Sandaracinus amylolyticus: one gene and its partner. Each later gene encodes a partner of the first gene's protein in a complex. Links are inferred from orthologs where the notes say so. Each region holds a gene or a part of one and is shown on either strand. Other genes may lie near its edges.

Evidence for each region.
Region 2: the proteins of DB32_RS22030 (region 1) and accD are in contact, whole or in part, in a solved structure (PDB 8UXZ), measured with the Escherichia coli proteins. The link is inferred for Sandaracinus amylolyticus from one-to-one orthologs.

The regions. Positions count from the first base shown.
Region 1 is NZ_CP011125.1:5,179,489-5,184,240, forward strand. The notes cover bases 827-3,698. They hold DB32_RS22030 (acetyl-CoA carboxylase carboxyltransferase subunit alpha), read right to left. Parts: upstream 2,810-3,698; coding sequence 1,844-2,809; downstream 827-1,843. Other genes in these bases: DB32_RS22025 (PrsW family intramembrane metalloprotease), read right to left, coding at 827-1,844; DB32_RS22035 (response regulator), read left to right, coding at 2,990-3,698. Also shown: DB32_RS22020 (carboxypeptidase-like regulatory domain-containing protein), read right to left, coding at 1-516; more of DB32_RS22025, read right to left, coding at 651-826; more of DB32_RS22035, read left to right, coding at 3,699-4,585; DB32_RS22040 (response regulator), read left to right, coding at 4,682-4,752. UniProt on the Escherichia coli protein: Component of the acetyl coenzyme A carboxylase (ACC) complex. First, biotin carboxylase catalyzes the carboxylation of biotin on its carrier protein (BCCP) and then the CO(2) group is transferred by the carboxyltransferase to acetyl-CoA to form malonyl-CoA.
Region 2 is NZ_CP011125.1:3,809,047-3,812,895, reverse strand. The notes cover bases 1-2,909. They hold accD (acetyl-CoA carboxylase, carboxyltransferase subunit beta), read right to left. Parts: upstream 1,921-2,909; coding sequence 1,081-1,920; downstream 1-1,080. Other genes in these bases: DB32_RS16225 (hypothetical protein), read right to left, coding at 2,453-2,909; DB32_RS16230 (acyl-CoA thioesterase), read left to right, coding at 1,987-2,421; DB32_RS16240 (bifunctional folylpolyglutamate synthase/dihydrofolate synthase), read right to left, coding at 1-1,076. Also shown: more of DB32_RS16225, read right to left, coding at 2,910-3,379; peptidoglycan editing factor PgeF, read right to left, coding at 3,506-3,849.

The sequences.
Region 1 (4,752 bases):
CGCGTCGATCGTCACGAGCGCGCTCGACCCGTCGGGGTACGTCACGCCGGTCGGCGAGAGGTATCCGGTGTTCTCGCTGTTGCGCGCGAGCAGCACCGAGAGATCCGTCGGGTCCCCGGCGACGCCGCGCCAGAGCCACACGCCGCTCGCGAAGCCGTCGGCCTCGAACGAGATCGCCGCGTCGCCGATCGGCGCGCACGCGAGGAGATAGAAGCCCGCGGCGTTCGTCGTCGCGCACGGGATCTCGGGGTGCTCGAGCACGCAGACCCGCGCGCCCGCGATCGCCGCGCGATCCGCGAGCGCCTGCACCGTGCCCGAGAACGACGCGACCCCGCCCGCCGCGCAGTCGATCGGCCCCGGCGGCGGTGGAGGCGGCGGTGGCGGTGTGGTCACCGCCGCGTCGTCGCCGACGAGCGGCACCGAGCCATCGACTGGCGGTGTCGTCCCGCCGCCGTCGCCGCACGCGGCGACGAGCAACGAGAGCGTTCCCGCGACCAGCGCCCCACCCTTGTGCATCACCAATTCCCTGGGCGTGCACGATTGCGAACCGCGCGCCGACGCGGATTCCTTCGCGCGTACGCGGACCACGTCCTCGATCGGGCGTCACACGCGCGCCACGACCGTCGCGCGCGCTCGCCACACCTCGCGCGTCAGGCGGGCGAGGCGCCCTGCGCGCGCAGCTCGCGGATCTTCGCGCGCAGCGGGAGGATGAAGTCCATCGAGAACGTCTTGTTCTGACCGCGGACCGCGCGCGCGGTGTGCCACTTCGAGAGCCCGAGGCGCGCGACCGCGCGCACGAACTCCGTGCCCTTGCCGCCCTTGCGGAACCACGCGACGAGCCCGCCGAACGCGGAGCACACGAGGTCGAGCTCCTTCTGCGAGAGGTGCCCGAGCGCGACCTCGTCGAGCAGGTGCTCGCGGATGATCCGACCGCGCCGCACCACGAGGACCATCACGATGATCACGAACGCCGCGACGAAGACGAGCCAGAGCGGCAGGAGCAGCAGGAAGATGCCCGACGCGCCCATCGCGTCGGCGAGCGTCGCCGAGCCGTTCCACAGCGCGTGGAGGAACACGGCGCCGCCGTAGCCCATCAGCGGCGCGAGCAGCTTCACCCAGGTGCGGTGGCTCTCGCGCGCGATGCCGAGCCCGATGCCCGTCATCGACGTGTAGAGCGGGTGGCCCCACGGCGCGATCACGCCGCGGATGACGAACGTGAACGCGAGCGCCTGCGGGTCCTCGCTCAGCGCGTTCGCGTAGTAGATGACGTTCTCGGTCGCGGCGAAGCCGATCGCGGTGAACGTCGCGTAGATGATCCCGTCGACGACGCCGTCGAACTCGTTGCGCAGGAAGTAGAAGACGCCGACGACGGCGATGCCCTTCCAGAACTCCTCGACGAGCGGCGCGGACACGACCGCGCCCACGGTGTTGCCCCACTCGGCGCCCGCGACCGACGCGACCGCCGCGTCGACGCCCGAGTTGATCAGCGCCGAGAAGCCGCACGCCGCGCACGCGCCCCAGAGCAGACACAGAGCGAGCGCGTAGAACGGCTCGGGGTCGTAGCGATCGAGCAGGCGCGGGAACGTCAGGTAGACGCACATCGCCGGGAACGCGAGCGACGCGCCGACCGCCATGCCGAAGAACGCCTGCCCGGGGTTCGCCGAGAGCGCGGGCAGGAGCACGAAGAGCATCACCAGCAGCGCCAAGCCGACGATCTGCCCGAGCAACCACAGGATCCCGCCGACGATCTTGCGCGTGCGGTACGGGTCCTCGATGTGCGTGCTCGGCAGCGAGCGATTCGCGTGACCGGGAGCGACCGGCGCCGGCGAGTGCTGCGGGTGCATCAGCTGTCCGTCGGCGAGAGGGAGTGCATCACGCCCATCGCGCGGAACTTGCGATAGCGCTGCTCCACGAGGGCAGCGCCGTCCATCGCGCCGAGCTCCGCGAGGTGGCGCCGCAGCGACGCGCCGAGGCGCCGCGCCGCGTCGTCGGGATCGCGGTGGGCGCCGCCGGTCGGCTCGGTGACGACCTCGTCGACGACCCCGAGCTCGCGCGCGTTGCCCGCGAGCAGCTTGAGCTGCACCGCGGCCTCGGCCGCGCGCGTTCCGTCGCGCCAGAGGATCGACGCGCAGCCCTCGGGCGTGATCACGGAATACGTCGCGAACTGCATCATCAGCACGCGGTTCGCGACGCCGAGCGCGAGCGCGCCGCCCGATCCGCCCTCGCCGATCACCGTGGCAATCACCGGCACGCGGAGGCGCGACATCACGAGGAGCGACTGTCCGATCGCCTCGCTCTGCCCGCGCTCCTCCGCGCCGATGCCGGGGTACGCGCCGGGCGTGTCGATGAACGTGAGCACCGGGCGGCGGAAGCGATCCGCCATCTCCATGATGCGCATCGCCTTCCGATAACCCTCGGGGTGCGCCATGCCGAAGTTGCGGCGCAGCTTCTCCTTCGTGGTGCGGCCCTTCTGGTGGCCGATCACCGCGACGCTCTTGCCGTCGAGGCGCGCGAACCCGGAGACGATCGCCGGATCGTCGGAGAACGCGCGATCGCCGTGGAGCTCGACGACGTCGTCGAAGAGGCGCTCGAGATAGTCGAGGAAATACGGGCGATCGGGGTGTCGGCTGAGCTGGACCTTCTGCCAGACGGAGAGCTCGTCGTAGATCTCCTTCTGCAGCGTGGTGACGCGCTCCTCGAGCTTGCGGAGCTCCGACTCGAACCCCTGCTCGCGCACGCCGTAGAGCTTGAGCTCACGGATACGATCCTCGAGCTCGACGATGGGCTTCTCGAAATCCAGATGGGCCATGCCGGAAGGCGCCGATGCTAGCAGCCCTGGATCGCGGGGCGAAGCGTCGTGCGTGCCCCCGGGCACATCGCCCGCGCGAGGATGTTGACGTCCCCGAATCTGGGCCGATAACTGGGATCGGCGCTCGTCTGCTCGTTGGTGCACCGACGCGTCGGAAAGAACGACGCCGCGCACGTGAGCATGACCGAGGGAGCACGGCCGACCGTCTGGGTCGCCGAGGACGTCACGATCGAAGCCGAGGCGGTTCGACGCACGTTGTCCGCGACCTACCACGTCGTGCTCTTCAGCGACGGCGCGGGCGTATTGGAGCGCGCGGCCACGGGCGAGCTGCCCGATCTGCTGGTGCTCGACTGGCACATGCCCGGCGTGCAGGGGATCGAGGTGTGCCGGTTCCTGCGCACGCAGGAGGCGACGCTCGGGCTGCCGATCCTCGTGTTCACGTCGACCGGTGACGAGCAGGACATGCTCGAGGCGCTCACCGCGGGCGCCGACGACTGGGTCGGCAAGCAGGCGAGCGCGGCCGAGCTGTTGGCGCGCGTGGCGACGCTCGTGCGCGCGAAGCAGCTGCGTGATCGCGCCGAGCGCGCGGAGCGCGAGATCGCCACGCTGCTCGTGCGCGAGCGAGAGGCGCGCGCCGAGGCCGAAGCCGCGAACCGCGCGAAGGACGTGTTCCTCGCGATGGTCTCGCACGAGCTGCGGACGCCGCTCAACGCGATCCTCGGATGGTCGCGCCTCTTGCGCTCGGGGACGCTCGACACGACGCGCTCCGAGCGCGCGCTCGACACGATCGAGCGCAACGCGCGCGCGCAGGCGCGCATCGTCGACGACCTGCTCGATCTCTCGCGCGTGATCGCGGGGAAGCTGCGCCTCGAGCGCGTGACGCTCGACGCCGCCGACGAGGTCGAGCAGGCGATCGAGAGCCTGCGTCCCGCGGCCGCGGCGAAGGGCGTGGTGATCGAGCAGCGCGTCGACCGCGGGCTGATGATCTGGGGCGATCCCGCGCGCGTGCAGCAGGTCGCGTGGAACCTCGTGTCGAACGCGATCAAGTTCACGCCGGCGGGCCGTCGCATCGAGGTGACGCTCGCGCAGGAGTGCAACGACGTCTGCCTGCGCGTGCGCGACGAGGGCATCGGGATCGATCCCGCGCTCGTGCCGCACGTGTTCGATCGCTTCCGCCAGGCGGACTCGACGACGACGCGCGAGCAGGGCGGGCTCGGCCTCGGGCTCGCGATCGTCCGGCAGCTCACGGAGCTGCACGGCGGCCGCGTGCAGGCGTTCAGCGCCGGTCCGGGCCACGGCGCGACGTTCGAGATCCACCTCCCTGCGCACACGATGCACGAGCGGCCGGACGCGACGGAGGTACCGCGGGTGCGCGACGACGCGCGCGGGCTGCACCTGCTCGTCGTCGACGACGATCCCGACGGGCTCGAGCTCCTGCGCGTCGCGCTCGAGCGCGCGGGCGCGTCGGTGCAGACCGCGTCGTCGGCGGCCGCGGCGCTCGCGTTGCTCGAGACATCGGTGCCCGACCTGATGGTGTCGGACGTCTCGATGCCGAACCTCGACGGTTACGGGCTGATGCGCGCGGTGCGCGCGCGGCTCGGCGCGAAGTGGGTACCGGCCATCGCGCTCACCGCGCACGCGCGCGACGAGGATCGCTGGGAAGCGCTCGCCGCGGGCTTCCAGGTGCACGTGCCGAAGCCGCTCGACATCGACGAGCTGCTCTCGGTGATCCGCAGGCTCGTTCGGCGTCCCGAGGCTCCTCCGCCGGAACGTTGACCGCGCGCGCGGGAGCGTTCGACGATCGCGCGCTCCGCGTTCGTCGCTTCCTTCCCCGGACCGGCTCGATGAGAGCCCTCGAGACCTGAGGTCAGCGTGGCCAACATCCTCGTGGTGGACGACAGCAAGGTGATGCGCGACATGGTCGTCGCGTGCCTGCGAGGTCT
Region 2 (3,849 bases), 1.4 Mb from region 1 along the record:
TCGGCGCGCGCGTGGCTCGCGATCGCGTCGGCGCGCTCTGCGCGCGGCATGTCGGGGGCGACGGCGACGAACTTGTCGACCTGCGGGCGAAGGATGTCGAGCATCTCGCGCCACGGCTTGTCCGCCATCGCGCCGAAGACGAGAACACGCGGGCCGGTGCGCGGCAGCGACGCGAGATGCGCGGCGAGCGCGCGGCATCCATGCGGGTTGTGCGCGGCGTCGACGATCACGGCGGGCGATCCATCGAGCGTCTCGAGGCGACCGGGCCAGCGCGTCGCGCGGAGGCCATCGTGGACGGCGACGGGGTCGATGGAGATGCCTCGCGCGCGCAACACGTCGACGAGCGCGAGGACGACGGCGACGTTGTCGCGCTGGAACGCACCTGCGAGCGGCGTGGGATGCGCGTCGTCGACGCGCGCGGCGGGTACGATCGGGGCACCCACGTTCGTTGCGTGGGCCTCGATCGCGCGGCGCGCTTCGTCGTCGACGCGGCCGAGGACGAGCGGCACGCGGGGCTTCGCGATGCCGGCTTTCTCGCGCGCGATCTCGGTGATCGTCGACCCGAGGTACTGCTGGTGATCGAGCGCGATCGAGGTGATCGCGGTCGCGAGAGGCACGTCGATGACGTTCGTCGCGTCGAGACGTCCGCCGAGGCCGACCTCGAGCACGACGACGTCGCAACGGGCTTCGCGGAACGCCTCGAGGGCGATCAGCGTGGTGACCTCGAAAAAAGTCAGCTGCGGTGCGTCCGGAGCTTCGACCGTGGTTCGAATTTCGGAGGCCCGACGCACGACCTCGTCCCTCGACACGGGCTCCCCATCCACGCGAATCCGCTCGCGAAACGAGTGCAGATGCGGCGAGGTATAGAGCCCGGTGCGCAGCCCCGACGCGCGCAGCACGCGCTCGAGCATCGCGCAGACACTGCCCTTCCCGTTCGTGCCCGCGACGTGCACGACGCGCAGCGCGCGATGCGGATCGCCGCGCAACGCGAGCGCAGCGCGCATCCGATCGAGCTCCAGTCGGATCCCGCGCGGCTGCAGCGCGTACAGCCAGCGCAGCGACTCTTCGTACGTCACGCGCTCAGCCGACGAGATGACCGAGCACGCGCGCGATCGTCGCGCGCATCTCACGCCGCTGCGCGATCACGTCGATCATCCCGTGGTCCAGCAGGAACTCCGAGCGCTGGAACCCCTCGGGAAGCTTCTGGCGGATCGTGTTCTCGATCACGCGCGGGCCGGCGAAGCCGATGAGCGCACGCGGCTCGGCGATGTTCACGTCACCGAGGAGCGCGAAGCTCGCCGCGACGCCGCCCGTCGTCGGATGCAGCAGCACGCTGACGAACGGCATCCCCGCCTCGCGCACGCGACCGAGCGCGGAGACCGTCTTCGCCATCTGCATCAGCGAGAGCACGCCTTCCTGCATGCGCGCGCCGCCCGAGCTCGAGAGCAGGATCGCCGGCTGCTTCCGCTCGGCCGCGCGCTCGAACATGCGCGCGATCTTCTCGCCGACGACCGAGCCCATCGAGCCGCCCATGAAGCGGAAGACGAACGCGCCGATCTGGACGCCGCGCCCTTCGACCGTGCCGCTGCCGACCATCATCGCGTCGTCGACGCCGGTCTTCTTGCGGGTCGCGCGCACGCGATCGGGGTACGGCTTGCTGTCGTTGAACGCGAGCGGATCGCCGGAGACGAGGCCGATGTCGTGCTCTTCGAACGAACCCGGGTCGAGGAGGAGCTCCACCCACGACTCCGCGCTCATCGGGTAGTGATGGTTGCACTCCGGGCAGACCTCGAGGTTCTCGGTGAACTCCTCGGCCTTGAGCGTCGCGCCGCACGATTCGCAGCGGCGGAACACACCTCGGCCGATCGTCTTCTTCTCCGAGGCGTCGATCGTCGCGCGGTTCTTGCTGAACCAGGCCATGCGAGGGGGCGGGGATAACACGAGGGCGCTCGCTCGGAAAGGCGTCGCGTCGTAACACATCGCGTCATGCCGATCAGCGCGCCCTTTCGCTCCACTCAACGCGTCTACTTCGACGATCTCGACGCGCTGAACATCCTGCACAACGTGCGTTTCCTGCTCTTCATGGAGCGCGCGCGCGGCGAGCTGTTCCAGGCGCTGGGGTTCCGCTGGGAGGACGATTTCGCGAAGAACCCGGACAAATTCCACGTCGTGGCGGCGCACGAGATCCAGTACCTCGCGCCGGTTCGCGGTGAGGGGGATCTCACGGTCGAGCTGCAGCCGGTGAAGCTCGGCACGTCGAGCCTGGTGATCGACGCGAAAGTGCGCGCGGTGCACGGGTCGACCGTGCACGCCGAAGGGCACACGCGGCTTGTCCGATTGGATCCGACGACGTTCAAGCCGTGTCCCTGGAGCGAGCGGTTCCGCGCGGCGTTCGAGCCCCTCCTGGTGCGCGGCACGTGATCGCATCGTCGAGCTGAGAGCGCGCGAGCGCTCAAGCCGCCACGCGCGTGGATGCGATCAGCGCCGCGTGTTGCTCGCGCATGAGCCACGTGCCCGCTGGGAACGGCACGTCGCGGCGTCGCGCGCGCCACGCGTCGAGCGCGGAGCGATACGCGCTTCGAAATGCGCGCAAGCGCTCCTCGGACTCGATTCGCGCGTCGTGATGACCTCGCCCGACTGCGAACGTCGGGTTCCGCGAGCGCGGCGGCTCCCACGAGCGCGCGCGGCGGAACGGTGAGAGCTTCGCGCATCGATCGCGGCCGACGAAGGTCCCGCCGAGCTCTCTGACGCTCGCGCGCGCGGCGCGCTCGAGCGTGGCGACTTCGTGCGCGACGAGCTCGCGGAACTCGTCGTCACGCATCGCGAGATCGTGCGCGGCGCGCGGCATCTCGAGCCGAAGCTCGACGTGGGGCGGCCACCTGTCGTCGTCCCGGCCGAAGTACTCGGTGGGCCGCTCGACGCGCCAGATCGCGGTGCCGATCTCGTCCGGTCGCGTCGTCACGCCGGGCCAGTCCTTCGCGCGCGAGACGAGCGCGGCGGCGACTGGGTTCGCGATCGCGTAGGCGATCTTCTCGGCGACGGCGTGCGGCGTCCGGAGCTCGACCACGCTCGTCGGCTCGTGATCCCAGACTGCGCCTTCCCACTTGCGCAGGACCTTCGTCGCGAGCGCGACGTGGCGATGGAAATGGTGGATGAATCGCGGGAGGCAGCCTTCGGGATCGGAGACCACGAGGTGCTCGTGCGTGCTCATCAGCACGCACGCGTGGACGCGTACTCCGGTGCGCTGCGCCGCGACGGCGAGCGCATAGCGGAAGATGCGCGTCATGCGCGGATCCGGCGCGAAGAGATGATGGCGGCGCAACGTGCGGCGCGTGACGAGATACACGGCGCCGGGCTCGATGAGGCGTGGTTGGGTCACGCCAGGGGTGCAGCGCATCGCGCGTGCCGGGGGTCGCGCGTGGAATTCCCGAAACAAACTCAACGTGGGTCGGCGAACCTGACGGCCGCACCTGGCGGACCCGCCACCTCGGCGCCCGCGCCGCGGTCATCCACGCGCGACGATCACCGACAGCTGTCGCCCGCTCCGCGCGCCATCACGCCTGTACGAAAAAAACCGGCGCTCGTCGGTGAACGTATCCCCTCCGACATCATCGATCCGCGAGCGCCCGACACCGATCGCGACGAGCTGCGCAATCACTGCTCGCACGAGATCGACGTGAGGCTTCACCGACCCACGTTCGATCACGTCCTCCTCGCGCGCGACCGCCTGGATCTGCTCCGCGACGTCCTCGCCCACCTCGAACGACGCCACGCGGATGCACGGCCCGATCGCGCACGCCAGCCGCGCCGCCGGCGCACCGAGCGCTTCGATCCCGCGCGGCACCACGC